One region of the Vibrio sp. 16 genome, then DNA from elsewhere that is predicted to be linked to it. Evidence: predicted binding sites of a transcription regulator. Region 1 holds the regulator's gene; each other region holds the start of a gene.

The links. Region 1 encodes PurR, which represses purine synthesis genes. Its sites were predicted from a motif close to TNANGNAAACGTTTNCNTNA; they were not measured.
Region 2: a site for PurR is predicted at 4,602-4,621, ahead of glyA (serine hydroxymethyltransferase). Genes of this name have one in related genera too.
Region 3: a site for PurR is predicted at 4,383-4,402, ahead of U9J37_RS20215 (formate--tetrahydrofolate ligase). Genes of this name have one in related genera too.
Region 4: a site for PurR is predicted at 3,408-3,427, ahead of purM (phosphoribosylformylglycinamidine cyclo-ligase). Genes of this name have one in related genera too.

What each region holds. Positions count from the first base shown of each region.
Region 1 covers NZ_OY808997.1:483,820-491,740, reverse strand. Annotated here, with positions in the region: gene elyC (envelope biogenesis factor ElyC) at 1-70, shown strand, start outside; gene torR (two-component system response regulator TorR) at 119-832, opposite strand; gene torD (molecular chaperone TorD) at 1,068-1,715, shown strand; gene purR (HTH-type transcriptional repressor PurR) at 1,931-2,956, shown strand; cyclic di-GMP riboswitch class I at 3,102-3,188, shown strand; gene U9J37_RS02210 (TfoX/Sxy family DNA transformation protein) at 3,390-3,983, shown strand; gene U9J37_RS02205 (TVP38/TMEM64 family protein) at 4,154-4,849, shown strand; gene U9J37_RS02200 (putative signal transducing protein) at 4,846-5,151, shown strand; gene U9J37_RS02195 (alpha/beta fold hydrolase) at 5,148-5,951, opposite strand; gene glgA (glycogen synthase GlgA) at 6,119-7,579, opposite strand; gene glgC (glucose-1-phosphate adenylyltransferase) at 7,569-7,921, opposite strand, start outside.
Region 2 covers NZ_OY808997.1:1,726,581-1,734,501, forward strand. Annotated here, with positions in the region: gene U9J37_RS07755 (serine hydrolase) at 1-308, shown strand, start outside; gene ybeD (DUF493 family protein YbeD) at 448-726, shown strand; gene lipB (lipoyl(octanoyl) transferase LipB) at 904-1,557, shown strand; gene lipA (lipoyl synthase) at 1,581-2,546, shown strand; gene U9J37_RS07775 (hypothetical protein) at 2,687-3,016, shown strand; gene glyA (serine hydroxymethyltransferase) at 3,274-4,524, opposite strand; gene U9J37_RS07785 (YitT family protein) at 4,889-5,488, shown strand; gene vexH (vibriobactin export RND transporter permease subunit VexH) at 5,545-7,921, opposite strand, start outside.
Region 3 covers NZ_OY808998.1:1,329,286-1,337,206, forward strand. Annotated here, with positions in the region: gene U9J37_RS20205 (3'-5' exonuclease) at 1-569, opposite strand, end outside; gene U9J37_RS20210 (DUF294 nucleotidyltransferase-like domain-containing protein) at 579-2,468, opposite strand; gene U9J37_RS20215 (formate--tetrahydrofolate ligase) at 2,606-4,354, opposite strand; gene pyk (pyruvate kinase) at 4,607-6,061, opposite strand; gene U9J37_RS20225 (MFS transporter) at 6,230-7,609, opposite strand; gene U9J37_RS20230 (ABC transporter substrate-binding protein) at 7,898-7,921, shown strand, end outside.
Region 4 covers NZ_OY808997.1:244,681-252,601, reverse strand. Annotated here, with positions in the region: tRNA gene U9J37_RS01130 (tRNA-Pro) at 273-349, opposite strand; gene U9J37_RS01125 (DUF3149 domain-containing protein) at 615-755, shown strand; gene smrA (DNA endonuclease SmrA) at 913-1,494, shown strand; gene rluF (23S rRNA pseudouridine(2604) synthase RluF) at 1,589-2,626, shown strand; gene upp (uracil phosphoribosyltransferase) at 2,687-3,313, opposite strand; gene purM (phosphoribosylformylglycinamidine cyclo-ligase) at 3,492-4,532, shown strand; gene purN (phosphoribosylglycinamide formyltransferase) at 4,535-5,179, shown strand; gene U9J37_RS01095 (tellurite resistance TerB family protein) at 5,283-5,939, shown strand; gene U9J37_RS01090 (YaeP family protein) at 6,046-6,252, shown strand; gene U9J37_RS01085 (DUF4250 domain-containing protein) at 6,252-6,443, shown strand; gene U9J37_RS01080 (DUF3622 domain-containing protein) at 6,516-6,842, opposite strand; gene purL (phosphoribosylformylglycinamidine synthase) at 7,052-7,921, opposite strand, start outside.

The sequences.
Region 1 (7,921 bases):
AAAGCTCAGAGATTGGGCGTCGGAGTATGAGGAACAACACGTCATCGAAGCTCCAGAAAGCCAACTATAAAACAAAAAAACCGAGGCACATGCCTCGGTTTTTTACTCAATTCAAGGGTTAGTCCCCAGCAAACATGTAGCCTTCACCGTGAACCGTCACAAAAATTTGAGGGTTCTTAGGATCAAATTCCATCTTAGCGCGCATGCGACGAATGAGAACATCGATCGTACGATCGTTTGGTGCATCCACGCGATGGCTAATCATGTTCAAAATGCGCTCACGGCTCAATACTTGATTTGGGTAAGACGACAGCGCAACAAGCAGTTCATACTCAGCTTTAGTCAACTTAACTGGTTCACCAGCACGACTTAATGCTCGTCGTTGAACATCAAATGTCCACTCACCAAAGCGTACTATGTTGCCATCTTGTTTGTCTGCATCGACCGTGCCTGATGAATTGCGCGCCGCCGAAATACGCCACAGCAAATTTTTGACACGAACTAACAACTCTCTTAGCTCAAATGGTTTTGTGACATAATCGTCGGCGCCCATTTCTAGACCGACAATCTTATCAATGCTATCCGTGCGTCCTGTAACCAGGATAATCCCAATGTCTGACTGACTGCGAAGTTCGCGTGTTAGCATCAAACCATCCTCTCCAGGAAGATTAATATCCAACATCACTAAATCTATCGCATTGTTTTGTAGTGAATCACGCATTTGCTCGCCACTTTCGGCTTCGCTTACGTGGTAACCTTCATTCTGAAAGTAACCAACTAGCTTGCTGCGAGTTACTGCGTCATCTTCTACAACTAATACGTGATAGCTCATTTACACCACTTATTTACATTGGTCATCGTTCTAACGAGTATTCTATTCATAAACAGTAACATTTCTAGTATTTGTTACTTTAAAACCAAGAAAGATGATTTTTTCTTGATTCAAGACAAACCTAGGTCATCTGTTCATATTTTTCCATTTTTAGACTCAATTCTATACAGCTGACATTATCGCTGTTCATCTTTATTGGGTACACTAAGCGCAGTTATTTTAGGAGCCTGACCTAATGCAAGAAATTAAATCATTCAATGAAAAACGCGCAGAAATCTATTGGTGGCTATCGAGCTTATTGGCGAAAGAGCTCACTCAAGAGGCGTTAGACCAATACCATTCAGCCGAGATTCGTTCGTTTCTCTCTGGGCTTGGCGACAACCCAGATCTAAAACCTTCTGTCGACAACTTAGTTGATGCACTAAATCGACTTATGGACCGTGAAGACGCGCAGCTTGAATTAGCCGCAGATTTTTGTGACTTATTCCTTAAATCAGACAGAGACTCTGCCCTTCCATATGCGTCGATGTATGTAGGCAAAAGCGGACTGCTTAACGATGAGCCGGCGAGAGAAATGGAAGCACTAATGCAAAAGCATGGCGTCCAAGTTGATGAAAACCTAAATGAACCTGCGGATCATATCGCGATTGAACTCGACTTCCTTGGTAATCTGATTATTCGCTCGAATGAACTTGAAAGTGATGTTGAAATGGAAAACGCACTTGAAGAGCAAGACAAGTTCATCAGCCACGCACTACTTAATTGGGTGCCAAAGTTCGCCGCTAAGTGCAAAGCTTTAGATGATTTCGGATTCTACTCTGCCATTGTGATGTTAATGGTTGCGTTTATGGAACTTGACTCTCGCTACCTAAAAGGCGAATAAATACGAGCTTTTGTGACCACGAGCAGGGAACAAAAACCTTTTTATTTGCGCTTAGTTTGTTTGCGGTCTAGAATCGTGACCGCAAACGATAAAAATGAACGAATTAAATACAAACCGCTAATTATAAGCGGTTTTTGTGTTTCTGATACTTTCTGCCAGATTATCCTACACTTAGGAATATTGTTTCGTGGCAGTCATCGACAGGACAAAACCTTATGGCCACCATAAAAGACGTAGCGCGCTTAGCCGGCGTATCAACAACTACTGTATCTCACGTAATTAATAAAACGCGTTTTGTTGCCGAAGCGACCCAAGAAAAGGTCATGGAAGCAGTAACAGAGCTGAACTATGCGCCTAGTGCCGTTGCTCGAAGCTTAAAGTGTAATACAACACGCACGATTGGCATGCTGGTGACTCAATCAACAAACCTCTTCTTTTCAGAAGTTATTGATGGTGTTGAGAGTTACTGTTACCGCCAAGGTTACACGCTGATTTTGTGTAATACCGGCGGCATCTATGAGAAGCAACGCGACTATATCCGCATGCTTGCAGAAAAGCGCGTAGACGGCATCTTGGTCATGTGTTCTGACCTCACAGAAGAACTCAGCGAAATGCTTGACCGTCATAAAGACATTCCTAAAGTGGTCATGGACTGGGGCCCTGAAAGCTCACAAGCTGACAAAATCATCGACAACTCAGAAATCATCGACAACTCAGAAGAAGGCGGCTATCTAGCGACTAAATACCTGATTGAGCGTGGCCACAAAGATATTGCTTGTTTGAGCGGGCACTTCGAAAAAGCAGCATGTCAGGAGCGTATCGCAGGCTTCAAGCGAGCAATGAACGAAGCGAACTTGGCAGTTGATGAAGACTGGATCCTTGAAGGTAACTTTGAATGTGACACTGCAGTCCTAGCCGCAGACAAGATTGTTGCAATGGATAAACGCCCGAGTGCCGTTTTCTGCTTCAACGATACGATGGCACTGGGTCTAATGAGCCGCCTACAACAAAAAGGTATCCGCATTCCAGAAGATATGTCCATTATTGGTTACGACAACATCGAGTTAGCGGAATACTTCTCTCCACCGCTCACGACTGTTCACCAACCGAAACGACGTGTCGGTAAGAACGCGTTCGAAATTTTGTTAGAGCGTATCAAGGACAAAGAACACGACAAGCGAGTGTTTGAGATGCACCCTGAAATTGTCGAGCGCTGTACCGTGCGCAACCTCAACAAATAACATCATCACTCAGCGCCTGACTCTTTGATTAATTATCAGTCAGGCGCATATAACCCGCCAAATTACTGAACTAAGATCACATTTACTCACTACAAGTGTGATACTTACCTCAAATATTATTTATTCTTAACTTGTTCGATCAATGCCACGAACAGGGCAAACCATTTCGAAAGGATGGGACGCAAAGCCTCCGGCCTTAAGTATACTTATACAAGGTAGCGGGGTTGCCGATGGCAAAAATGCAAAACTAGTACATTAAGCTTTCTCGTAAACTGGACGCGTCTCAATACTGAGTATGAGCAGACATGGAATTCGTCGAGATTTTACGAAGTGTTTTCTTGTATGACACCTTACTGACAAAATTTCTGCATTATTTTGCTAATCTCTCGGACCTGAATTGGTGGCGTATACATATACACCGAGAAAATACAGCATGGATAAACCAATACTTAAAGACTCAATGAGACTATTTGAGCAACTTGGTCAAATTAAGTCTCGTTCAATGTTTGGCGGCTTCGGCATATTCGCAGATGAGACGATGTTTGCTTTAGTGGTCAACGATAAGCTTCATGTAAGAGCGGATGCTCAGTTAATCAAACAGTGCAATGCCCTTTCTTTGGAACCCTACGTCTACAAAAAACGTGGTTTTCCCGTTGTGACTAAATATTTTGCTTTGAGCGATGACATTTCCTCAGACAATGAAAAAACACTGGCATTGGCAAGACAAGCGCTGATCGCAGCAAAAGAAGAGAAAAAAGTACAATCGAAAGCGAAACCAAATCGCTTGAAAGACCTACCCAACCTGCGCTTGGCAACGGAAAGAATGCTAAAGAAAGCCGGGATTGACGATGTCGAATCTTTAGAAGAAGCGGGCGCTGTTAAAGCGTACAAGGCGATTCAATCGACACACTCAGCAGAAGTGAGCGTTGAACTGCTGTGGGCACTAGAGGGAGCAATCAGGGGCACACATTGGTCTGTTATACCGCAAAGCCGAAGACAAGAACTACTGAATAAATTGAGCAACTAGCTCAATCAATCGATGAAAAAGCCAGCACTTGCTGGCTTTTTTAGTCTCTAAGGAAATATTTTCTTCTCGCTCTCGTTCTTATTGTCTATATCAATCATTCCCTATACTAACTTAAGTATGTAACTATAGGGTCAGAGTTATCCTTGCGAAGAGTATTAAAGGACGCGATTATGAATAAAAAATTGATCTTGGGGATAGTCTTAGTTGCGCTTATCGCCTTTCTGGCGATGAACTTTGGGCAATACCTGACGCTCGAAAACGCGAAAGCACAGCAGCTTGCACTCTCAGATTACATCAGCGAAAACTTCGTCTTCGCCGCATTGACTTACTTTTTCGCCTACGTCGCCATAACCGCGTTCTCCATTCCTGGAGCAGCCGTTGTTACGCTTTTGGGCGCTGCGCTCTTTGGGTTTTGGACAAGTTTGCTGTTGGTCTCTTTTGCCAGCACCATTGGTGCAACGCTCGCCTTTTTAAGCAGCCGTTTCCTATTGCGAGACTGGGTGCAAGGAAAGTTTGGCGATAAGCTGAGTGCGATTAACCAAGGTGTAGAACGTGATGGGGCGTTTTATCTATTCTCACTAAGGTTGATTCCTGTCTTCCCCTTCTTCCTTATTAATTTACTCATGGGATTAACGCCTATTTCGGTAACTCGATTCTATTTTGTCAGCCAACTAGGTATGTTACCCGGCACAGCCGTTTACTTAAACGCGGGTACTCAGTTAGCGCAAATTGAGAGCCTTTCAGGCATTGTCTCGCCTTCCGTCTTAGCGTCATTTGCTTTACTGGGTCTTTTCCCTGTCATTGCGAAATGGGTCATGAATAAAATTAAGTCATCGCCATCCGCACAGAATGGCTCGGCGTCATGAAAATCTACTCAGCGAGTAATCCTCCAGAAGCTCACATTGTCTGTGAGCTTCTAAAGTCTCAAGACATCAGCTGTGAAGTTCGTGGTGAAGGGATATTCGGGTTGCAGGGAGAAATCCCATTCGGTGAAAACAGCGAGCCTTATGTTTGGCTTTTAGAACCAAATAAGCGCAATCAGGCGAATGAGATCATCGACCAATTTAGGACAACGCAAAATGGTAGCGACTGGCACTGCAGTCAATGTGGAGAAGTCAACGAATCACAATTTGGGGTTTGCTGGCAATGCGGCACCGCAGCAGATTAAGTCGCCTTAATTTGCTGTTGTATAAAGGCAATCGAATGCTGATTGAACTCTTCCGGACGCTCTACATTACACACATGTCCACAATCAGGAATCTCAAGCAATTGACTCTGCTGGTGAACGGCAACCATCTCTTTCACTGGCTTAATAAACATGTAGTCTCGCTCTCCCATTAGATACAGCGTCGGAATTGGCAATTCTCTATCTTTGAAATACTTCATTAATGGGTTTACTTCTGCCGTGAGTATAAACCAGCGCTTAAACTCTTTCTGACACAGTTTTTTGGCTTCGCGGATAAACAGGTGACGTGATTCTTTCTGTGTCCGCTGTGGCATCACAATATAAGCAAATAAGCTGTATAACCACATATAAGGCACGATGTGTTTACATAAGTTACCGAGACGCACCAACACTTGTGAACGCGTGTTCAGGCGTGTTACTGCCCCACCCAGCACCATGGATTTCACACGCTCCGAGGCAAGCTCTGCGATATTTCTTACGATGATCGTTCCTAAAGACATCCCAACGAAGTGTGCTGATCGAATCTTGAGGTGATCCAGAACTTGGAGAATGTCTTGCGTGACCGCCTTAAACGTGTAGCGGTTCGCCATGATCTCCTTTAGTAGCTGATTTGATCGCCCGTGCCCTCTTAGGTCTATGAGCAACAAATTAAAGTGCTGCTTGTACGCTTTGATTTGCTTGAACCAAATAGACGAACTGCCTCCGGCTCCATGCACAAAAACCACCCACTCATTGCTTGTTGGGTGTTCAAATGTTTTGTGAAATAGCATTTCAGAGTTCATAGTGACGTTCAGAGTTTCTTACTGGAATAACTTGGAAGCAGAAGATTAGCACAAACTAATGCAATTTTAATTCAGCTTATGTCATTTCGTGTTACTTATCTTGTCTAAAATTGAAAAAATACAAAAAAAGGCGTCATACGACGCCTCAATATACTTAGCTTGTTCCGTTAGCTATTAAGCGCACTGTGATAAAGCGTCAAATACTCATCCGCCGCTTTGCTCCAGCAGAAATTTTGCTCCATCGCGTATAGTTGCACGCGTTTTACTTCGTTAGGTTGTTGTGCGTAAAGCAACAACGAGCGCTGTAAAACAAGAAGCAACGCAATCGGTTCAGGCTCATCGAATACAAAACCCGTTGCGATCGCAGGGTTCTCATCGTAGTCGTTAACGCTATCTTTCAACCCTCCAACACCTCGGACGATAGGCAAAGTGCCATAAGCCATACTATAGATTTGGTTTAAACCACAAGGCTCAAACTCCGAAGGCATCAAGAAGAAATCCGAACCAGCTTCAACTAAGTGGGCTAACCCATTGTCATAGGCCTCGACAAACTTGAATTTGTCGCTGAACAGCGCTTCCACCTCTTTCAGGCGCGAAGCCAATACCGGGTCACCGGTACCAACAATGACAAGTTGAACATCGTGCTTCAAAAACTGTGACAGGATAGGCAATAGGTAATGCACACCTTTTTGATTGGTAAGGCGACACACCATTCCATACATAGCGACATCTTTTTCAGCCAGTCCTACCGTTTCCTGCAAGCTGCGCTTACACGCTCGCTTCCCCCTAACCATACTTTGGCGGTTAGCTCGATAGTTGGCAGGCAGATATGCATCCGTTTCAGGGTTCCAAGCAGAATAATCACATCCGTTCAAAATCCCCACTAGATCATCCGCACGACGCTGAAACTCGGCGGCCATGCCATGGCTACCCAGTTCGGTTTTCAGTTCGTTTGCGTAGCTCGGACTCACAGCATTAATTTTATCTGCATTTAGCACCCCAGCTTTTAGCATGGTGACGTGCGAAGGGCTCACCGCCGCATCAGGCGCGTAACGAGCATGAAACTCAGGTAGGCATTGCAACTCATCATAGCTAAACACACCTTTGAAGACTGCATTGTGAATCGATAAAACACTTTTAGTTTTAGCGAAAAACGGGCATGAACCATAACGATGTGTGAGCAAAAATGGGACCAGTCCAGTGTGCCAATCATTGGCGTGGACAATATGCGGTTGAAAATCAAGCTTTTGCAGCATATCTAGAGACGCAGCGCTGAAAAAGGCAAATCGCTCACCATTATCGGCGTAAGCTTGGTTATTTTCAGCGTACATTTCAGGACGGTCAAAATATTGAGGACAATCGATCGCATAAACAACGACACCAGAAATCGACAGTTCACGAACTTTATACGAGGTATGCGGCCAGTGCTCTAGCTGTGTTTCCAGAATGACTTGCGCTTGCTCTATCCCTTTTACATTTCGATAAGCGGGCAACGCTAAACGAACGTCTTGATTGAGTTCTCGGAGCGCTTCAGGAAGCGCCTTGGCCACGTCCGCCAAGCCGCCACTTTTGATCAATCCTTCGACTTCCGATGCTACGAATAGAATAGATAAATTCTTAGTAGCCAACACGAGCTCCTTTTGGAATAACTACGATGCCTTCATCGGACACATGGAAGTGCTTTTTATCTTCCGTAAGGTTCACACCAATTTGAGTGCCCGGTGCGATATCAGCATCTTTATCGACAATTACACGACGCAATACACAGCCTTCGCCGACTTTCACGTCGCCCAGAAGGATACTTTCACTGATATCACACGCCGATGCAATATTACTGCGGAAGCCAAGCACACACTTCTCGATTCTTGAACCACGCACATAGCTGCCGTTACATACTAGACTATCGATGATTTGCACACGCCCGTTATCTGAGTCAGTAAACGTTGCGGGTGGTAATGGTGGGTAGTAAG
Region 2 (7,921 bases), 1.2 Mb from region 1:
CAGGCGAAACCTTCGTCGAAGAAAAAATCTGGATGGGTGACAAAGACATGGTTGCCTTAGGTCTTGATCAAGACACCTATGTCACGCTACCTCGCGGCCAAGCGAAAAACCTAAAAGCCAGCTTCGTACTTGAAAAAGAGCTACAAGCCCCAATTAGTAAGGGTGATGTTGTTGGTAAGCTATACTATCAACTAGAAGGCAATGATGTTGCTGAGTACCCGCTTCTTGCACTTGAAGATGTAGAAGAAGGTAGTCTATTTAGCCGTCTTTGGGATTACATTGTTATGCTATTCAAGAGCTTCTTGTAATTCTTGATGAATTCATCGAAAAAGCCGCTCAATGCGGCTTTTTTTATCACATTAGCCTCATGGCTGATGTATTGAGATTTAACGTTATTAGCAGTACTATTCCGCGCTGCGAAGAAACCTGTTCAACTTGGAGTGTCCTATGCTGACTATTAACTCAGACGCAAAACTGAAAGACCTGCTCGAGTTCCCATGCTCATTCACCTACAAGGTTATGGGCTATGCAAAACCAGAACTGCCAGAAAAGGTTCTTGAAGTGATCCAACGCCATGCTCCAGGTGATTACAGCCCAGTTGTAAAACCAAGCGCAAAAGGCAATTACCATTCCGTGTCAGTAAACATCACTGCCACGTCGATCGAGCAAGTTGAAACCCTTTACAAAGAACTGGGTGAAATCGATATTGTTCGCATGGTTCTATAATTATTTGAGAACTTCAATTTTTTTTGAAAGCAGCGAAAGCTGCTTTCTTTTTAGATATCAAGTAGATAATAATCCTGCAAAATCTCTAGGGTTAAAAATGTGTTACTGGTATATAGTTGATTCTGTTGATCCAGTTTATAATCTCCCCCACTTTATGAATCGACGATAGGATCAGCGATGCAAAACCAGCTTGTAGTCAAGTATCTCGGCCGACAAGATTATCAACCAATCTGGCAAGCCATGCATGATTTCACTGATACTCGCACTGACGAAACGCCTGATGAAGTTTGGCTTGTAGAGCACAACCCAGTCTTCACTCAAGGCCAAGCAGGTAAAGCAGAGCACCTTTTGAATACAGGTGATATTCCGGTCGTTCAAAGTGACCGCGGTGGTCAAGTGACCTACCATGGTCCAGGCCAACTTGTGGCCTATTTTTTGATAAACCTTCGTCGTAAAAAATTAGGGGTTCGAGATTTGGTTACTCATATAGAGAACCTAGTGATCAACACCCTAAAACACTACAATATTGAATCAGCAGCACGACCTGACGCCCCAGGCGTCTACGTTGACGGTAAGAAAATCTGCTCTTTGGGTTTACGAATCCGTAAAGGCTGCTCATTCCATGGTCTCGCTCTAAACGTCAATATGGATTTGAGCCCATTTCTGCGCATCAACCCATGTGGTTATGCCGGAATGGAAATGGTTCAAGTCAGCCAATTAGGTGGACCAGAAGATATAGAGCACGTTGAAAGAACCTTAGTCGATGAACTGGTAACTTTGCTAGGTTACGAGCAAGTTGAATTCAGCACAGAAGCTCCTTCTGTACGATAAGAAGTAAAGAGAAGCAAAGAAGCATGAGTAAACCAATCCAAATGGAAAAAGGCGTCAAGTACCGCGACGCTGATAAGATGGCATTAATTCCTGTAAAAAATATGCCTACCGAGCAGAAAGAAGTTCTGCGCAAACCCGACTGGATGAAGATCAAGCTACCAGCAGATAGTCAGCGCATTCAAGATATTAAGTCCGCAATGCGTAAAAACAACCTGCACTCAGTTTGTGAAGAAGCCTCATGCCCTAACCTTGCTGAATGTTTCAACCACGGTACTGCTACCTTTATGATTTTAGGTGCGATCTGTACTCGTCGCTGTCCTTTCTGTGACGTTGCCCACGGTCGCCCACTGGCACCAGAAGCGGAAGAGCCGAAGAAACTGGCGAAAACCATCCAAGACATGAAGTTGAAATACGTGGTAATCACTTCTGTTGACCGTGACGACCTTCGTGATGGTGGTGCGCAGCACTTTGCTGACTGTAACCGTGAAATCCGTAAGCTAAACCCGAACATTAAGATCGAAACTCTGGTTCCTGATTTCCGTGGTCGTATGGATGTGGCGCTAGAGCTACTAAAAGACAATCCACCAGATGTCTTTAACCACAACCTAGAAACCGCTCCTCGTCTGTACCGCAAAGCTCGCCCTGGTGCGAACTACAAATGGTCTTTGGATCTACTGAAGAAATTTAAAGAGCAGCACCCTGATATTCCGACTAAGTCTGGCATCATGATGGGTCTTGGTGAGACCAAAGAAGAGATCATTGAAGTACTGAAAGATCTTCGCGAACACGGCGTTACTATGCTGACACTAGGTCAGTACCTTGCACCAAGTCGCCACCACCTACCGGTTGAGCGCTACGTGCCGCCTTCAGAGTTTGATGAGCTAAAAGAGATCGCACTCGAACTTGGCTTTACTCACGCCGCTTGTGGTCCATTTGTCCGCTCCTCTTACCACGCTGACCTTCAAGCGCAAGGTGTAGAAATTAGCTAATCTAGAAGCTAGATTGATTGAAAAGCTGACTGAATAGGTCAGCTTTTTTTTATCGTCCCTTGAATGAGACAGCGCACTTCTATAGGCTTACTCTACAAACATGATAAACCTGTCTCAGGTAACTTCGCCAAGGATCTAATATGAAAAAATTGGGATTAGCTGCTGCTATCGTACTAGCGGCATTAACCGCTGGCTGTGCTTCAAATACTAAGCAAGACAATTTCCGTGAAGCCTCTTTCGAACTTTGTAATACAGAAGTTGATATCTATTCAGTAAGTGATGATGGCCGCGTAAGAATTGTCTGTTCAGACGGTTCTAAGTTCGCCTTAAACAGTGAAGAGACGCTAGAAACCATGCGCGATATTAATATCGACTACTGTGACGGCGAAGGTCTCGGTAAGTTTAACGAGAGCAGAAAATACTACTCGTTCAAGTGTAAATCAGGAACATTACTGAGCATTTCAAAATAAGCTCGGAACACCGTTACTGAAAGGGTTGATGTAAAAACATCAGCCCTTTTTGTTTTATGCGTCCTCTTCAAGAGATTCCCTACTCGCTCCTTCGTCACTCTATGGAATGACAAAAACCCAAGATCAAAAAAGGGCTCAATGAGCCCTTTCAACATAGTTTTCAAAGTAGATGGACGAAATTCAAGGAGCTCACACGGAGTTTGCGCTAGCAAATGAGTATGTGCGACACAGAAGTTCGTTCACTCTACGAAGAAAAATTACGCGTAAACTGGTAGACGCTTACAGATCTCTAGCACTTTAGCTTTCGTTGCTTCGATAACTTCCTCGTTGCCGATGTTATCTAGCACGTCACACATCCAGTTTGCTAGTTCAGTTGCGTCTGCTTCAGTGAAACCACGGCGAGTAATTGCTGGAGAACCTACGCGGATACCAGACGTAACGAATGGGCTACGTGGATCGTTTGGTACTGAGTTCTTGTTTACAGTGATGTTTGCCGCGCCTAGTGCTGCGTCTGCATCTTTACCAGTGATGTCTTTGTCGATTAGGTCAACTAGGAACAGGTGGTTTTCAGTACCGTTAGAAACGATTTTGTAACCACGCTCTTGGAACTGAGCCACCATCGCTTTTGCGTTCTTCACTACGCGAGCTTGGTACTCTTTGAACTCAGGTTCCATTGCTTCTTTGAACGCTACCGCTTTACCAGCGATTACGTGCATTAGTGGACCACCTTGACCGCCAGGGAATACCGCTGAGTTCAGCTTCTTGTACATCTCTTCGCCAGCGTTAGACAGGATTAGACCACCACGTGGACCCGCTAGTGTTTTGTGTGTTGTTGTAGTCACAACGTGCGCGTGTGGTACTGGCGTTGGGTAAACACCTGCAGCGATAAGGCCAGCAACGTGCGCCATATCTACGAATAGCCAAGCACCTGCTTTGTCTGCGATTTCACGCATGCGAGCCCAATCTACGATTTGAGAGTAAGCTGAGAAACCACCGATGATCATCTTTGGTTTGTGCTCTAGAGCAAGTTGCTCCATTTCATCGTAGTTGATTTGGCCAGCTTCATCGATACCATAAGGAATAACGTTGTAGTGCTTACCAGAGAAGTTTACTGGTGAACCGTGAGTCAGGTGACCACCGTGCGCTAGGCTCATACCTAGAACTGTATCGCCTGGATTCAGAAGAGCCATGTAAACAGCGCTGTTTGCTTGAGAACCAGAGTGTGGCTGTACGTTTGCGTATTCACAACCGAAAAGCTCACATGCACGATCGATAGCAAGAGCTTCTGCTTTATCAACGTACTCACAACCACCATAGTAGCGCTTGCCTGGGTAACCTTCAGCGTACTTGTTTGTTAGCTGAGAACCTTGAGCTTCCATTACACGTGGGCTGGTGTAGTTTTCTGAAGCGATAAGTTCAATGTGTTCTTCCTGGCGAAGAGTTTCTTCTTGGATTGCTGCGAACAGTTCCGCATCGTAATCTGCGATGTTCATATCACGCTTTAGCATCTGTATCTCCTGACTCAGATTAAGACTTTAAAATTGCAAAAAAACTGATTTCTGACCTAAATACCGACGTTTTTACCTGACGCAAACGTTTGCATTAAGCTAATGACGCGCATTCTACATAATTTGATCTAGGTCATAAAGAGAAAATTCAAATTTTTCTCATGCAGTTTTTTCATAATGATTTACGAGAATCGTCATGTTGGCACTTTTTACGGCTCGTACTGAGCTAAGTGTCAAATCTATCCTTTACACCCCGTAAAACGATGATTACATAGGTTTACCTTAAATTTCCCTCTCAAGCTACCGAAATCCTTATTTTTTAAATAGTATGCACGCCATTATTTACTGGTTAAATTTCAAATTGATGGAAAAACACTCAAGAAAGGAAGACTGGGTCGCAATTTTAACTGGCACGTTTTTAGTTGCTCAGGGCGTCTTCTTCCTGCAATCCGCTTCGTTACTGACTGGCGGAACCACTGGCTTAGCGTTATTAGTTAGCCAATTTGTATCGATTTCATTTGGTACGCTCTATTTTATTGCTAACTGCCCATTCTACTTATTGGCGTGGAAACGATTTGGCGCTCGATTCGCGTTCAACAGTGCTATTTCTGGCGCTTTGGTTTCGATTTTTGCTGACCACCTCTACTTGGTGATTAGCTTAGACACGATCAATGAGGTGTACTGCGCGGTAGCGGGTGGACTGCTGATGGGATTAGGCATGTTGATTTTGTTCCGTCATCGCTCAAGCCTTGGGGGATTCAATGTCTTGTGTCTCTTTATTCAAGACAAGTTTGGCATCTCGGTGGGTAAATCTCAGCTTGCTATCGACTTTTGTATCTTAATTGCCTCTTGCTTCTTTGTATCAATCGAAGTCATTGGCCTATCGATTCTTGGCGCTATTGCTCTAAACCTTGTACTAGCAATGAACCATAAGCCAACTCGCTACTCTGTGAATTACGGTTAATTACCACGCTTCATAAAATTAAGGGTTGATGCATCCGCATCAACCCTTTTTCTTTTTTAGTTCAGCTCACCATGGGAGCTTCGAGCTTTCACATCATGGCTAAGTTCTCGGTTAAGCTCTGCCTCTACGTGTCCCGGAGCCTGTGTACCTGCCGAAATCAATCGGTACATAGCTGGAATCACAAACAAGGTTACGAGCGTCGCAAAAGCCATACCGAAGAAAATAACCGTACCGACAGCCACTCGGCTTTCATAGCCCGCGCCCGTCGAAACAATTAAAGGAATCGCTCCAGCAAGCGTCGTAAATGCAGTCATCATGATTGGACGTAAACGGCGAGCCGACGCATCCAAAATAGCTTTTTCAAACTCGATCCCTCTGTCTCGAAGCTGGTTAGCAAACTCAACGATTAAGATACCGTTTTTGGTCACCATGCCGATCAGCATGATCATACCGATTTGGCTATAGATGTTGAGCCCCTGCCCCATCAAGAATAATCCAAGGAATCCACCAAACACGCCCATAGGCACCGTGAACATCACCACCAGCGGGTTAATAAAGCTCTCAAATTGAGCAGCAAGAACCAAATACGCCACCAGCAAAGCCAAGGCAAAGACCACTAAGGTACTCGATTGATTCTCTTTGTAATCTTTCGATTCTCCCGAGTAACTCACGGAAATATCCCCCGGAAGTAACTCAATCGCTTGTTGATCTAAAAAGTCGAGCGCTTCGCCCAGCGTGTAGCCATCGGATAAGTTGGCCGTAATCGTAATCGCCTTTTGCTTGTTGTAGTGCGACAGGCGAATCGACGAAGCCACCTCTTCAATTTTGGTCACGGCATCAAGAGTAACTAATTCGCCAGAAGCAGTGCGCATGTAGATTTGGCTTAAATCCGCAGCGTTGTTAAAGCTGTCTTCGTCGCCTCGCAAGTAAACATCGTACTCTTCACCGCGTTCGACAAACGTAGTTTCACTCTTACCACCAAGCATAATCTCAAGCGTGTCAGAAATATCCGAGACTCGAATACCAAGCTCTGCTGCACGCTGCTTATCCACTGTGACAACTAACTCAGGCGTTTTTTCGGAGTAATTGATGTCTGCACCTTCCATGTAAGGCGACTCTTCCGCTAAACGCTCTAATTTTTCCGCCCACTGTTTTAACTCTGGGTAATCACTGCCGCCTAGTACAAATTGAACCGGCTCACTCGATCCACCTCGGAATCCAGGCATAAATGGGAAGACGCGCACATCTGGGATACCAGTCAACGCCTTCCGGACTTGGCCAAGCGCCTGCTGCGCGGTGACATCACGGTCATTCCAGTCCTCTAAGATCATGATCACGAAGCCCGTTTGGTCACCAGCGTTCCCCCCAAAGGCAGGCGATTGAATACTGAACGACTTCAAGAAACCTTGACCAAGCAAAGGCATTAAACGCTCTTCAACAATATCCATATTGGCCGACATGCGGTTATAACTGGTGGCATCGGCGCCACGAACAAAAGCAAAGATTACCCCGCGGTCTTCAGATGGTGTGAGCTGTGCAGGCACCTGCTGCATTAACCCCCAACTGCCGCCCATACAAGCGAGGATGACAAGCGGTGCTGCCCATTTCCAATTTAGTGCCGATCGAAGAACCTTACGATAACCAGATTCCAGATGACCAAACATACGGTCAATAAATAGGTTGAAGCGGTTCGGTTTTACGTTAGCTTTTAGAAGCTTGCTCCCCAGAACCGGAGTTAGCGTCAAGGCAATCAAAGATGAGAAGATCACCGACATTGCCAGCAATACGGAAAACTCAGTAAATAGCAGACCGACCATGCCATCCATAAAGGAGATAGGCAGGAAAACCATGACAAGTACCAAGGTGGTTGCGATTACAGCAAAGCCTACCTCACGGGTACCTTTGTACGCAGCGAGTAGCGGCTTTTCACCATTTTCGATGTGGTGGAAAATGTTCTCGACCACAACGATTGCATCATCGACAACCAGACCAATCGACAGAATCAACGCCATCAGGGTGATAAGGTTGATGGAAAAGCCAAAGTAATACGCGGCAATAAAGGAAGAAATCAAGGATACTGGCACAGTCACAGCAGGAATAAGGGTTGCCCTAGCCTGACCAATAAAGATGTACAGAACAAGGATCACCAATCCGCCGGTAATAAAGAGCGTGCTATATACTTCAGCAATCGAGCGCTCAATGAATACGGTTGAGTCGTAATCAATGGCTAAACGCGTTCCTTCTGGCAAAAATTGTTGAATGTTCTCGACTTCGGTATGGACTCGGTCTGCAACTTCCAGTGGGTTAGCATCGGATTGAGGCACAATTCCCATACTCACATTGACTACGCCGTCACTTTTGAAAGTGGAGTTTTCGTTTTCTGCACCGATGTAAACGTCTGCGACATCTCTTAAATAGATTGGCGAGTTATCA
Region 3 (7,921 bases), on a different replicon from region 1:
ACTGAAGCCGGTTTGCGCCCCTTTAATCGATTTAAAAGCCCACCGTTGGATTTTTGTTGGACTAAGGTTTCAAGCTGCATGGTGTCAACGACGGGAAATTCGATCCCTTCATTGATACGGGTAAGTAGCGCTCGGTTAAAAAACTCTCTCTCTATACGCTGATAATGGACGACCATAATTCGCCCATGCATTTGCGCCAATATCTCAGCAAACACTTCACTTAAGTCCGGCGCATCCAAGACATCCGAATGGGTGATACCGTGGATGATCACTGAGTCTTCTTCAAGTTGTTTCCGAGGACGCACCGTCCAGTGTTTGGCTTGGTTAATCAACACTCGGTTGAGCGTGAAAGGGACCGTACCAATGGTGATGATGTCATCTTGCTCAGAATCGAGCCCTGTGGTTTCAAAATCCATTGCCAAAAAAGTCACCTCGTCGAGAGGCGTTTGCGCGTCAACCACACCGGCTTGATAGTATTCGCGCAGTTCGGGATGCTGAACTGATTCCAGTTTGCGTTTGAACTTCATTGGCCAGTCTATACTCGGCGGCGTCATAATTCGTTTGATCATTGTCGCCTCTTACTTGAAGTTGTTACTGGCTTGATAGCGGAATTTAAGGAAGTTCTGTGCATTGCTTAAGATCTGGAACGCGTCTTTAAGGTTACGACGTTCGAAATCAGACAGGTTTTCAGGCTCAATATTGTTATCCGGATCGATCTGATTCTCAACATCGAATGCTTGGTGGCGAATACGCACCATGGAGATAAACTCCAGCGCGTCGCTCAGGTCGCGAGCTTTTCCTTTCGGCAAAATGCCCGCTTCCTGAATGTCGTCTAAGCGTTCGAACGAGTTCTTAGAGCGTGAGCCGACCGCCAAAGCGTGAACGCGAATAAGATCCGCCAGTGGGGCAGTGCCACGTCGTTTCAAATTGATAGAGTTTTTGTGCTGGCCATCTTTTTCCATGACAAAGTCTTTGAAAAAGCCTAAAGGCGGCGTTCGATTCATGGCATTTCGAGCCAAACACGCGAGGAAGCGATTGTTCCTTCTTGCTCGACGGACAATAAAACCGTTCAGCTGCTCTGCCCATTTAAGGCGGCCGTATACGCCATCGAGGTCGAAGAAGATCGAAGCGTTGAGCAGCGCTTTCGGGTTCGGGTCGTCAATCCAATCGGCGAAGCACTCTTCCCACTCGGTGCGTGTCATGCGCCAATCTGGGTTGGTCGCCATGATGTCACCAGTACAGTAGGTATAGCCGCATTTGTCTAAGCCATCACAAACGCGTTTCGCTAACTCCGCAAAATAGGCGTCGTGTTCTTGTTTGACAAAGGTGTTATCAAGAATGATGGCGTTATCTTGATCCGTGACCAGCAATTGTTCGTCGCGCCCCATCGACCCTAAAGCAACAAAACAGTAGGGGATGGGTGGTTCTCCCAGTTCTTCTTCTGCAAGTTCAATGATGCGCTGCTTGAAGCTTCGGCCAATCACCGACATTGCGCTGCCGACCATGTGAGAGTTGGCGTCTTCGTTTACTAATCGGACAAAGCTGTCTTTTACTTGTTCAGAGAGTGTCGCCAGCTCCTCTATCGATTGTTGTTGGAAGATGCTACTGACCAACAGCAGCGAGTTTTGTGATTCGTAGCGAACAATATCGGTAGCTTCAATGATGCCAATCGGTTTTTTGTCTTTTAATACTGGAAGGTGATGCACGTTATAGCGAAGCATAGTGAGCATGGCTTCGTAAACGTAAGCATTGTGGTCGAGCGAGATCACTTCGGTGGTCATGACACTCGAGACTTCATCATTCGGGTCTAAACCTTGGGCAAGCACGCGGGTACAAAGGTCGCGGTCAGTAATGATGCCGACGAGCGGGTTGTTGTCATCTTCGTCATCTTCGAGAACATCTGGGTCGATAATGAGCAAAGATGAGACATTTTCATCCGCCATCTTAATGGCCGCATTTTGGATCGACTCTGTTTTGATAACAAAAGGCGCTTCACCGCTGAGTAGGGTGCGCACTTTAGACGTCGTTAAGTCATTTTGCTCGTTATTGCTCGATACCGCTTGGCGCAATCGGGCGTTATCTTCAACTTCGACGAAGTCGGCAAAGGTTTCGTGCTTTTCATACAACTCTTGAAAGACCGCTTCTGGAATACAGTAAAGCAGCGTGTCTTTAATCGCTTTTGCGGGAAAACGGACTTTGTTGTTGGTTAGCAGTCCCATCTGCCCGAACAACGCCCCTTCATCAAGTCGATTGTAGAGCTCGCCTTTGCGTCGATACACTTCGACGACTCCGCTGCGAACCATATAAAGGTCATGGATTTCGTCGCCAAAATGAATCACAGGGGTATCTTCTCGGAAGTAAGAGATTTCAACATGCTTAGTGACGAAATTAAGTACGTCATCTTCAAGTTCGTCGAAAGGCGGGTGTTGGGCGAGGAAGTTTTTGATTTCCAGTAGTTCTGCTTCCATGAAGAGTTCCAGTTTTCGCGAAGTGATGTACCAATGGTACATGATATCGAGGCCAACTGCATGGAGAGACCGGAAATGAGGATAAAAAAGAGGCTAAGTTTGAACTACTTAGCCTCGAACTGCGGTTTAAATTGTAATCAACTTAAGCCAATGATGTTGCCGTCATCATCGAGATCAAGGTTCATAAAGGCGGGTTTTTCTGGTAAGCCCGGCATGGTCATGACGTTGCCACACAGCGCATAAACAAAGCCGGCGCCTGCACATAGACGAAGTTCGCGGATTGGCACATCAAACCCTGATGGCGCGCCCTTAATGCTGCCATTGGTTGAAATAGATAGCGGTGACTTCGCAAGGCAAACCGCTAGGTTATCGAATCCGTGCGCTTTGAGTTCATCAAGCTGTTTGCGAGCTTGATAGCTAAGTGTCACACCGGCTGCCCCGTAACCCACTTCAGCGACTGCCATCAGTTTTTCTTCCGTGGTTTGGTTGAATGCGTACAGAGGAGTGAACGTGACCTGTTTTTCGCATTGGGCGATCACTTTCTTGGCAAGCTCTACCGTTCCTTCTCCACCTTTGGCAAAACCTTCACTGATAGCCACTTCAACCTCGTTAGGTAACGACTCGATCATCGCTTTAAGGGCTTGCAACTCTTCATCGCTATCTTGCGGGAAGCGATTAATCGCGACCACCGCAGGGACACCATATTTGCTGACGTTGTTGATATGCCATTTAAGATTTTCGAAACCCGCAACCAGTGCATCTTGGTCGTCATTAAATAGGGAATCAGGGATTGGTTGGCCTGGCTTTAAGTCATAAAGACCGGAGTTTGCTTTTAGGCCGCGAAGGGTTGCGACGATAACCGCACAATCTGGCGATTTCTGTGACATTTGCGCTTTGATGTTACACGCTTTCTCAAAGCCCATGTCGGAGCCGAAGCCGCCTTCAGTGACCGTGAACTCACCCAACTTGGTCGCGATGTTATCGGCGATAATTGAAGAGTTGCCGTGGGCGATGTTGGCGAATGGACCAGCATGGATTAACGTTGGAACGCCCTCAAGCGTTTGCATGAGCGTTGGCTCGATCGCCTCTTTCATGCTTACTGCCATCGCACCGGCGACTTGCAAATCTTCCGTTGTAATCGGGTTACCATCAATATCGTAAGCGACAACAATACGGCCAATGCGAACACGAAGATCTTTTAGGTCAGCGGCAAGGGCAAGGATAGCCATTAGCTCAGATGCAGCGGAAATATCGAAGCCATCTTCACGCTCAAAACCGTTAATGGTTTTGTTAGGTTCGTTGCGACCTACGGTGACCATGCGTAGAGCACGATCATTGTGGTCCATCACGCGCTTCCAAACGACGCGCTTTGGATCGATCTTGAGCGCTTTCATCTCCGTGCGTTGCTCAAAGTCTTTATAGCCTTGGCGTTGCTCGTGATAGATGCGCGCGTCAATTGCGGCCGCAGCCAAATTGTGCGCCGCAGTCACGGCATGGATATCACCAGTAAGGTGCAGGTTTAGCTCTTCCATCGGGGCGACTTGCGAGTAACCACCGCCCGCTGCACCGCCTTTCACGCCAAAAACGGGGCCCATAGAGGGCTGGCGAATACACGCCATCACTGAGTGATTTAATTTGGCAATGCCCTGAGCTAGGCCAATGGTTGTGACCGTTTTACCTTCGCCAAGTGGCGTGGGGGTAATGGCGGTGACAAGAACCAACTTTCCGCTATCGCGGTTTGACAGGCGCTTCAGGCTATCAAGGGAAATTTTGGCCTTGTATTTTCCTTGGCTGTGGAAGTCTGATTCTAGTAAACCAGCTTGTTGAGCAACCTCAGATATAGGCAGCAGTGATGTCGTACGGCAGATCTCGATATCGGACAGCATAAAACCCTCTAAAAACACACACAAATAGTAAGGCAAACGTTTGCGGAAGGATAATAACGTTAAATAGTACGTTGTAAAGCGATAGTTTTAGTTTGATGTCGACTTTAACTGAAATCGGACCATGATGGAACGTAAAGAGACAGCACCGAGAAAAAAAGGACCTACCGTAAAGGTAGGCCAAATCCCTAAGTTTCCCTGTGGAGCAAGGATGGGGGAGGGTGATTAGATATAAATATCTAAGGAGGAGAAATCTTAAGCGGCAACCGACTCTTTGTTGGCAATCGTAATCAAACGGCTGATGTTGATGTCGCCTGAACCTTCAACGGACTCAAAACGCGAGATCAGCAGCGAATGAATGCCGCTATCACGGATCGGCTTATCGAGGATATCCAATACCGTATCGGATAGGTCGCGGTCCTCTACCGAGGCGTAAACGGGCTCGACACCACGCAGCAGTGACAGGCGAGCTAATAGCTTTTCATCATTGCTTAGTGCCCAAATCACGGCTTTGCTGTGGCAACGAGACATGAGCAGAGGAGTCTCACCGCTGTTTGTGAACACCGCAACACCAAGATTTTGTTGTGAGCGTGCGGCCAGCAATATCGAAGAGATGGCAAAGCTCTTACTGCTGCTGCTGCACAGTTGTTGAACGTTTTCCCAGCACTGGCTTGAGCATTCGGTTTCCAACTCAACGCCGCGCGCGATACGTGCCATCGCTTGTACTGCCTCGACAGGGTAAGCGCCAGTGGCCGATTCAGCGGAGAGCATCACAGCATCGGTGCCGTCGATGACTGCGTTGGCGACATCCATAACTTCCGCGCGGGTTGGCAGCGGGTTTTCAATCATGGATTCCATCATTTGTGTGGCGGTAATGACTGGCTTGCCAAAGTGTTTTGCACGGCCAATTAAGGTTTTTTGCACGCGTGGTAAGCGAGCGTCTCCGATTTCTACGCCAAGGTCCCCGCGGGCGACCATAATGACGTCGGACGCTTGAATCACCTTATCCATTGCGTCTTGGTTAGCAACGATCTCGGCGCGCTCAATTTTAGCGACGATTTGCGCTTGGCAACCTGCTTGGCGAGCGATCTGTCTGGCATCTTGCAAATCTTCCGCGTTGCGTGGAAACGAAACTGCGAGAAACTCAGCATCAATCACAGCGGCGGTTTGAATATCTTGTTTGTCTTTTTCAGTTAAGGCAGGGGCAGAGAGTCCGCCACCGAGCAAATTGATCCCTTTGCGATTGGAGAGCTTTCCGCCGTTGATTACCTTGGTCTCTACAATGGTTTTCTCGTCGTTTATTGCAGATACTTCCAGTTGGATTCGACCATCGTCAAGCAGCAGTTGGTTGCCAAGTGAGAGGTCTTTGATGAGTTGCGGGTAATCCAAACCGACACGTTGCTCATCGCCTGATTGTGAGTCTAGCGTACCATCGAGAATAAATGTGTCGCCAGCGTTCAGGTGAATCGCGTCATTTTTAAATCCTGCAATGCGAATCTTAGGACCTTGAAGGTCAACCAATATACCGACGTGTTTGCCTAATTTTGCGGCGGCCACTCGCACTCGTGCTGCGGTAGCGATGTGATCCGCTGGGTTTCCGTGAGAGAAATTCAGGCGCACGACATTCACACCAGCGAGGATCATCTCTTCTAACACAGGGGAGCTTTGGCTTGCTGGACCAACTGTTGCGACAATTTTTGTTTTGTTCATAACCTTACCTTTAACAACATAACTGAAATTGGGTATTAAAAAAGGGGGAGGCTGGTGGTCGTATTCCTTGACAGGGCAGATACTCGTCATGGATATGAGCCTTTAAGACGAGCATTCACAGTAGAATGACGACCGCCAGCCAAAGGGGAGCGAACTCCCCGTATGTTGTTAGCTTGCTGGGTTAGCTTTTAGCTCAGGGTTTTGCTCTTCGTCGATATCGACCACTTTCTTCGCATTCCAAACGGTCAATGCTAAGAGTAGTGACACAACACCTGCCGCTAGCCAGAAGTACTGAGCTTGAGAGAAGTCATAGTGCTTAACGCCATCAACCTCAGTGATTGTGATAAGCGATGCTGATACCACTTCTTGCGCAGAGGCTGCCATGTAAGAGAACAGACCAATGAAGCCTTTTACCGCACCTACTGCGTTCTTCGGCATTAGGTCACAAGCTGTTAGACCCGCTAGGAATACCACAAGACCACCGATCGCGAAGCCAATCAATCCAAGTGCGACGGCATCAATAATGCGGTTGTCTGGACCAAAGAACATCAAACACATACCTGCAATGTTTGCCAATCCGTAAAGTAGGGTTGGGATATGACGGTTTGCATTGAATAGTTTGTCAGACACGATACCGGACAAAATAGCACCTGCAAGGCCAGCAATAGGGTACGTTGACATCGCAAAACCAGCATCAATCAGCGAGTAGCCTTTTGACTCTTGAAGGTAAAGCACTGCCCAAGAAGACATAGCATAGCGAGAGACATACATAGCCGCACACGCTGCTGCAATAAGCCATACCGCAGGCTGTTTTAGAACAAACATCTGAGCACGACGTGTCTCTTTAGGATCGTTTGCTTTCTTGATTTCTGGCTCTTCATCGAATGCTGTTGCAGCATCTGGTAGACCGTACGTTTGAGGGCGGTCTTTAAGTGCAAAGAACATACAAAGTGCTGCTGCAATGGCCGCGATACCTGCGCCAATGAAGCCTGCACGCCAGCCTAGGTAGCTCACTAGCGTTGCGGTTAGGATCCAAGTGATACCTTCACCAATGTTACGTGAACCGCCCCATACAGAGTAGCGAGAGCCGCGCTGTTTTGGCGAGAACCATTGGAACAAGGAAACACATGATGGTGCTGAACCAACCGACTGGAACCAACCGTTCAAGCCCCAAAGCAGAACAAAGAAGAAACCTGCGGTGTTCAAGCCCATTACCACGGCCGTTGCACCTGATAAGAGCAGTGAAAACGACATAAAGCGGCCAATGTTGGCGTAGTCAGAAAGGAAGCCGTTTGAAAACTTACCTATCGCATAGGTAAAGAAGAACGCCGAGCCCATAATACCCAGCTCTTCAATGGTTACGATGCCTGCATCAAGCATCGGTTTCTTAACGACACCTAAGCTCATACGAACAACGTAGAAAACGGCATAACCAAAGACTAAGCCTAGAAATACTTGCCATTGGTAACGCTTAAAGCGAGATTGCATGGCTTCTTTCGAACCATCGGACAAAGGTAAGTCCGGACGTGTTTTAAAGAAATTAAACATAAATGTTTCACTCCGTGAATGTGTGACGGTAAATGAGTTGTCGGGAGCATCATGCAGAAGGTAACGGAAACGCTCAAAAGTGACTTTTTGAGACAAAAGTGACTCAAATGAACGATTGGGCTGGGTTAAAAATGGCACTTTTAACCGATCTATCAGTGGCGAAATTGATAGAATTACAGTTAGTGAAATAACAAGATGCGTCAGCAGTGACCCAATTGCTCAAAAAAGAAATTAATGGTGTTTTCACCAGTTTTTGAATTGACGCACATTTCGAAGGGATTTTGTGAAGTGAGATTGATTAGAAAGTTAACC
Region 4 (7,921 bases), 240 kb from region 1:
GGTCTCCCGCCAGTTCGTTAGCCTGCTACGAAAGCACGCTCTCTTAATGTGGTTAGTGAAGAGACATTCTTTGAACATCAGGCGAACCCACCTCGGCTCGAATCTCTAAACCACAAATGCAAAAAGTGCCCTACATTTCTGTAGAGCACTTCTTTAAATATGACCGCTGAAGAGCCAGATTCTAATTTCAGACGAACCCCACTCGGGTTCTAATCCTATTTCCTATGCTCTAAAACGAGGAAAGCCTGCTATAAAAGCAGGCTTTCTTAATGTGGTCGGTGAAGAGGGATTCGAACCCCCGACCCTCTGGTCCCAAACCAGATGCGCTACCAAGCTGCGCTATTCACCGAGATGTGTCTTCGAGCTCATTGCCCGTCAACGAGAGCGTATATTACGGATTCTCGAAGCTAACGCAACCCCTATCGATTAACTTTTTCAAATTATTAGTTTGTTTGACTAAAACAACATCAACGGGCCACAAACTGTGAGCAAAAACACACCAACAAAAACAAAGCTGCAACCTAATAACAACATTTGATCCAGATCAGTGTTGCATAATTAACCAGAGTTTACGGTATCTCCTGTCATCTCACTTTGTACTCGATGGAGGAACTATGGACTTTTGGCTTGATCTCCTATTTGGTAATGCGGTAGGTCTATCTTCAATGATTGTGATCTTTGGCGCCTTAGGTCTAATGCTATTCTATGGCGGTTTCATCATCTACAAAGTGATGAACGACAAATCTCCTCACTAGAATCGCTTAGCCCTATTCACAGAATAGATATTCGCTATGCACCGAAGTAGATACATTGTCTGCTTCGGTTTTTTATTTTTTGCTCAGTCAAATAGTGATCATCCTATGCGGCCAAAGGTATAATGTCGGTATTGATTTCCTACCCTGAGATATCACTATGTCTCACGATGACGATTTCGCCCTCTTTCAACAAATGATGGGCAACGTAAAACCTATCCATAACGATACAGCAGAGCTAAAGAAACAACATAAAGTATCTGAAGCTCAACTTGCCAAGCGTGAAGCCGCTATTTGGTTGACCGAAGAGGATCCAGAATACCTCTCAATCGATCACGCTGAAATGCTCAAGCCTGACGACATTATCGAGTTTAAGCGAGATGGCGTACAAGACGGCGTCTATAAAAAACTGCGTCTAGCAAAGTACCCTATTCAAGCCAGACTAGATCTACACAAACGGACCCTAGAGCAAGCGCGAGATGAAGTCGTCAAGTTTTTAAAGCAATGTATGCGGCTGGACATCCGCACCGTGGTCATTGTTCATGGCAAGGGTGAACGCTCTAATCCACCAGCCCTTATGAAAAGTTTCGTCGCACAATGGCTGATGCAAATCAAAGAGGTGCAATGTGTTCACAGTGCCCAACGCTTTCATGGTGGCACTGGAGCGGTGTACGTTTTGTTACGAAAAAGCGCTGAGAAAAAGATTGAGACACGTGAGCGACATCAAAAACGATTGGGTTAACGCCCCTGCGGTGCTAGAATGCGCGCCCTCAATGTGCTGATGTTTTCATCAGCACTTTTTATTAACCGCCGTTGTGAAACGTTAGGAGAACAACATGTCACAAGATAATGCAAAACGCCTCAATAAGTTCATCAGCGAAACGGGCTTTTGCTCTCGCCGAGAAGCTGATCGATTGATTGAGCAAGGTCGCGTCACCATCAATGGTCAAGTTCCTGAAATGGGGACAAAAGTGATGCCAGGAGACGATGTTCGCGTCGATGATAAACCAATCAACGCGGTCACTGATAAGCCTGTCTACATTGCGCTAAACAAACCAACAGGTATTACCTGCACCACGGAGCGCGATATTCCGGGCAATATCGTTGATTTCGTTGGCCATAAAAAACGCATTTTCCCTATTGGTCGCCTTGATAAGCCTTCAGACGGTCTTATCTTTCTGACCAACGATGGTGATATCGTTAACAAAATACTTCGTGCTGGTAATAACCACGAAAAAGAGTATGTGGTTCGAGTCGATAAACCAATCAGCGATGACTTCATCAAGAAAATGTCTTCGGGCGTGAATATTCTCGATACCATCACCTTGCCGTGTAAAGTGACCAAAGAGACCAAGTTTTCATTCCGTATAGTTCTAACTCAAGGCCTCAACCGTCAAATTCGCCGCATGTGTGAAGCCTTGGGCTATGAAGTATTCAAACTTCGCCGTGTGCGTATTATGAATATCTCTCTTGATGGTATTCCGAATGGCCAATGGCGCTACTTAACAGATGCGGAAGTGGCTGAAATTCTTGCCATGTGTGAAGGCTCAAGTAACACTGAAGAAGCTTCAAAGATCGATGCTAAAGGTAAACGTATTCGCAAAGCGACAGACGCTAAACTGTTTGATAGCCGAGAAGAAAACCAAGACTCGACCGCTCGTCGCAACCAGAAACAACGAACCTTCAAAGGCCGTAACGCGGATGAATTCCGTCACGCACCGAACTCTAAGAAAGGTCGCCACAGCGGTAAGCAAAGTGAGTTTAAAGGTAAGCCAGGTGGCAATAAAGGGAAGACCTTCCATAAGCCTGCGTCTGAGAATAGTCAACGCCCTAGCAAGCCAAAGCGCGGCGGCACATTAAGTCTGAAGAAATAATTAGCAAACGAAAAGGGAGCCAACAATCGGCTCCCTTTTTAAATCATAGCTATCGACAACTTATAGCGTACCGAAGATTTTATCGCCTGCGTCACCAAGACCAGGGACGATGTAGCCTTTATCGTTTAGCTTCTCATCGATCGCAGCAGTGAATAGCTCAACATCTGGGTGTGCTTTTTCTAACGCTTCGATACCTTCAGGAGCAGAAACTAAAACGAGAACTTTAATCGCTTTACAACCTTTCTCTTTAAGTAGGTCGATAGTAGCGATCATTGAACCACCTGTCGCTAGCATAGGGTCAACAACAAGCGCAATACGCTCATCCATGTTAGACGCTAGCTTGTTGAAGTATGGTACTGGCTCAAGTGTTTCTTCATCACGGTAAATACCAACAACGCTGATACGAGCACTTGGCATGTGCTCAAGAACACCATCCATCATACCCAAACCTGCACGTAGGATAGGCACAACGGTTACCTTTTTACCTTTGATTTGGTCAACTTCAACAGGACCATTCCAACCTTCAATGGTTACTTTTTCCGTTTCAAAGTCTGCAGTCGCTTCGTACGTTAGTAGGCTACCAACTTCTGTGGCTAGCTCGCGAAAGCGCTTCGTGCTGATGTCACCTTCTCTCATTAGACCTAGTTTGTGCTTAACAAGAGGGTGTTTTACTTCAACAACTTTCATTTCCATCTCCGGCTTATGTGGTGATTTTTAAACAAACCTTCAGATTATAAACGATTTCGTTCTCAATTTCTTGCGTAAAGACAAAAGAAAAAACTCACGCAAACGTTTGCTATATGGGTTTATCCGCTGTTAGAATAGCGCCGTTTTCATATCCAACTTAAAAACCGAGGACTTCCCTGTGAGTGCTGATAACACATCTCTTAGCTATAAAGACGCTGGCGTAGATATCGATGCAGGCAACGCGCTTGTTGACCGTATTAAAGGTGCTGTAAAACGCACACGTCGCCCAGAAGTAATGGGTGGTATTGGTGGTTTTGGCGCATTGTGTGAACTGCCAACAAAATACAAACAACCTGTGTTGGTATCAGGTACTGATGGCGTAGGAACCAAACTTCGCCTCGCTTTGGATATGAACAAGCACGACACAATCGGCGTTGACCTTGTTGCTATGTGTGTGAACGATCTTATTGTTCAAGGCGCGGAGCCTCTATTTTTCCTAGATTACTACGCTACGGGCAAACTCGACGTTGACACCGCAGCAGACGTTGTCTCTGGCATCGCTGATGGTTGTATTCAGGCAGGTTGTGCGCTAATTGGTGGTGAAACCGCTGAAATGCCAGGCATGTACGAAGGCGAAGACTACGACGTCGCTGGCTTCTGTGTCGGCGTGGTAGAAAAAGAAGACGTGATCGACGGCACCAAAGTTGCTGCTGGCGATGCGCTTATCGCGGTCGGCTCAAGTGGTCCACACTCAAACGGTTACTCATTAATCCGTAAGATCCTTGAAGTATCTGGCGCAGACAAAAACGAAGAGCTAGCAGGTCGCACAATCGGCGAGCACCTACTAGAACCAACCAAGATTTACATCAAATCAGCACTGAAAATGATTGAGAAACACGACATTCACGCGATTTCTCACATCACAGGTGGTGGTTTCTGGGAAAACATCCCGCGCGTACTTCCTGAAGGTACTAAAGCGGTTGTTGATGGTAACAGCTGGGAATGGCCAATCATCTTCAAATGGCTACAAGAGAAAGGCAACGTAACGACTCACGAAATGTATCGCACATTCAACTGTGGTGTTGGCCTAGTGATTGCTCTTCCGAAAGATCAAGCTGATGCAGCGGTTGAACTTCTAAATGCAGAAGGTGAAAACGCTTGGGTAATCGGTGAGATCGCTTCTGCTGAAGCCGGCGAAGAACAAGTAGAGATCAAATAAGCATGAAGAGTATCGTTGTTTTAGTTTCAGGAAACGGTTCTAACCTACAAGCAATTATTGATGCTTGCAGCAAAGACATTACTAACGGTCGTGTCACGGCGGTCTTTTCCAACAAAGCGAATGTCTTTGCCTTAGAGCGAGCAGAAAAAGCAGGGGCAGCCGCTCACTTCCTTGATCCTAAAGCTTTCGATACTCGTGACGCGTTTGATAAAGAGCTCATGAAGCAGATCGACGAATATCAACCTGATGTCGTTGTACTTGCTGGCTATATGCGTATTCTGAGCGGTGAGTTTGTTCGTCACTACCAAGGACGTATGATCAATATTCACCCTTCTCTTCTGCCCAAATACCCTGGCTTAAATACCTATCAGCGTGCCATTCATGCTGGTGATGAAGAGCATGGCACCAGTGTTCACTTCGTAACAGAGCAACTTGATGGCGGCCCTGTCATCCTACAAGCTAAAGTGCCAATTTTCGATGAGGATACGGTCGAAACATTAACTGAACGCGTACAAACTCAAGAGCACAGAATCTACCCACTGGTCGTAAAATGGCTAGTGGAAGAGCGCTTAGTAATGAAAGATGAAAAGGAAGCCTACCTTGATGGAGAGCTTCTGGGTATTCATGGCTACGCTGCCCAAGAGTAATTTGGTTTTCAATCCATTTGGCGAGCTTTCATGCTCGCCTTTTTTTCATCTCTCGTTCATCTTGGGTTAGGTAAATTCAGATTGAACGCATAGGAGAATAGTCATGGATTTAAAAAGTTTACTCAATCAAGCACTCAACTCAGATATAGTCCAGCAAGGTCAAAAACAACTCAAACAGCAATCCAGCTCAGGTACGCTCAAATCACTTGGAGCTGGAGCAGTTGGCGGCGGATTAGTGAACCTTCTGATGGGCTCCAAGAAGAGCAAGAAGCTTGGCAAAAAAATGAGGGTCAATGCGTTAAAAATTGGAGGTGTCGCTGCACTTGGCGCACTGGCCTATAAGGTATACAACGACTCTCAAACCAATCAGGCCTCTCCTGAACCTCAAAATGAGTTTCGCGAAGATGATCCAATACATAGTGAACTCATCTTAAAAGCCATGATCGCAGCTGCAAAAGCTGACGGCCATGTAGACACACAAGAAATGGAGCGCATCGAGAACGCACTCAAAGAGTCGGGAGTTGGCCACCAACTTCAAAGCATTATCCACAATGAGCTGAATAAACCACTCGACCCAAATGAAGTCGCACGTTTAGCCGCGACACCACAGCAAGCCGCTGAAATTTACCTCGCCTCCTTGATAGTGATAGACGAGCAGAACTTTATGGAAAAAGCCTATTTGCAAGAGCTTGCTAAACAAATGCAACTGGCGCCAGAAGTTATCAACCAGCTTGAGGCACAACTGCGTATTGAGCAATAATTGGTCGACAGCCTCTTGGTCTTGCGCTAGAACAACCTTAGCTTTTGAGTTTGTTCAGACGAGTGTGTATATTTGAGAGCAGTTATCATTTATTGGAGAATTAGCCATGCAAGTATACGGCTGTTGTGAATTGGTTCGTGAGCTGTACGCTCAGATCGGTAGTGGCGATCAAGCTTATGTCCCTCAGGCAATATCTTGTGCAGTACGAGCACTAAATGACATCGCTGCGGATGACTCTTTACCAAAGGAAGCCAGAGAAAAAGCCGCTTTCGCTGCTGCTAATCTACTTATCTCGGACTTCGAGGATAAGTAATGAACTTAGCCAACTTTGAAACGATGGATCCTATCATGTTGATGAGCATCGTGAACATGAAACTACGTGATGACTTTGGTGGTGATCTGGACAAACTCGCTGCTTACTTCGATATCGACAAAGCGGCGCTTGAAGCAAAATTAGCGACCGCTGGCTTTGACTTCCTACCTGATGCTGGCCAATTCCGATAATAAGAATCCACTATTCTGTTACAAAAAAACCGCCCCGTTTGAGGCGGTTTTTCTTTAAGACAATCTAGACGATTACTCTTCGTCAAACATCTCTTCTTCACGGGCTGCTTTTGCCGCAAGGTAACGAGATTTTTTGTCAGCCGCTTCTTGAGCTAGACGCGCTTCGCGTTCTTCACGCTCTTTGCGAGCTTCGCCTTTACGCTCATTCCGCGCGGCTTGGTTTTTGATGAAACCCGCTAACTCTTTTTCTGCCCATTCTTGAGCTGCAGCTTCTGTTTCAAAACCTGACTCACGTTTTGATACTGTCGTCTTACGTGATGTAACTTGGCGAGTAATTTCTGCACACCAACCGTTACGTTTTTCAGTAGTACGGATGGCAAATTTTCTATTTTTAGACATTTTTCATTCCTAAGGGATTAATCAGGGATTCGGTCAACTTGATCACTCCATCTAAGCTGAGCTGTTTAACACCATCCCTTGGTAAGCGCGGTATTAGAGCATAAAAGTGAGATCTATGCTGCAAATTTTTCGTCGTATTGTACCAAAAATAAAGCGCTGGTCTCTCAACCAGCGCTTTACTATTTTTGTGAACCTTCGACTAAATCAAGTTAACCTAAGTTCTTACGTGCGTTTTGGAACATACGCATCCAAGCACCGTTCTCGCCCCAACCTTCTGGAGACCATGAGTTAGCCACTGTACGGAATACACGCTCTGGGTGTGGCATCATGATAGTTACGCGGCCATCTTGAGTCGTAAGACCTGTGATTGCGTTTGGTGAACCGTTCGGGTTGTTCGGGTATTGCTGCGTTGGGTTACCGTGGTTGTCCACGTAGCGAACCGCAACCGTACCTGATGCTTCAATCGCCGCTAGGTGGTCAGCGTCACGAACTTCTACGCGACCTTCACCGTGAGATACTGCGATTGGCATACGAGAACCTGCCATACCATCGAAGAATACAGAGTCAGACTTCTGAACTTCTACTAGGCTGAAGCGAGCTTCAAAACGCTCAGACTCATTGCGAACGAAGCGTGGCCATAGGTCTGCACCTGGAATTAGCTCTTTCAGGTTCGATAGCATCTGACAGCCGTTACACACACCTAGAGAGAACGTATCTTCACGCTGGAAGAAGCCTTCAAACTGGTTGCGAGCTTGTTCGTTGAACAAGATAGATTTCGCCCAACCTTCACCGGCACCTAGAACGTCACCGTAAGAGAAGCCACCACAAGCTACTAGACCTTGGTACTCTTCTAGCACAGCTTGACCGGTTAGGATATCGCTCATGTGAATATCAGTTGCTTCAAAGCCAGCACGGTCGAATGCTGCTGCCATCTCAACGTGAGAGTTAACACCCTGCTCACGTAAGATTGCCATCTTAGGCTTAGCGCCTTTCGCGATATATGGTGCGGCAATATCTTCGTTCACATCGAAGCTTAGCTTAACGTTCAGACCTGGGTCAGAGTTGTCTTTCTTAGCTTC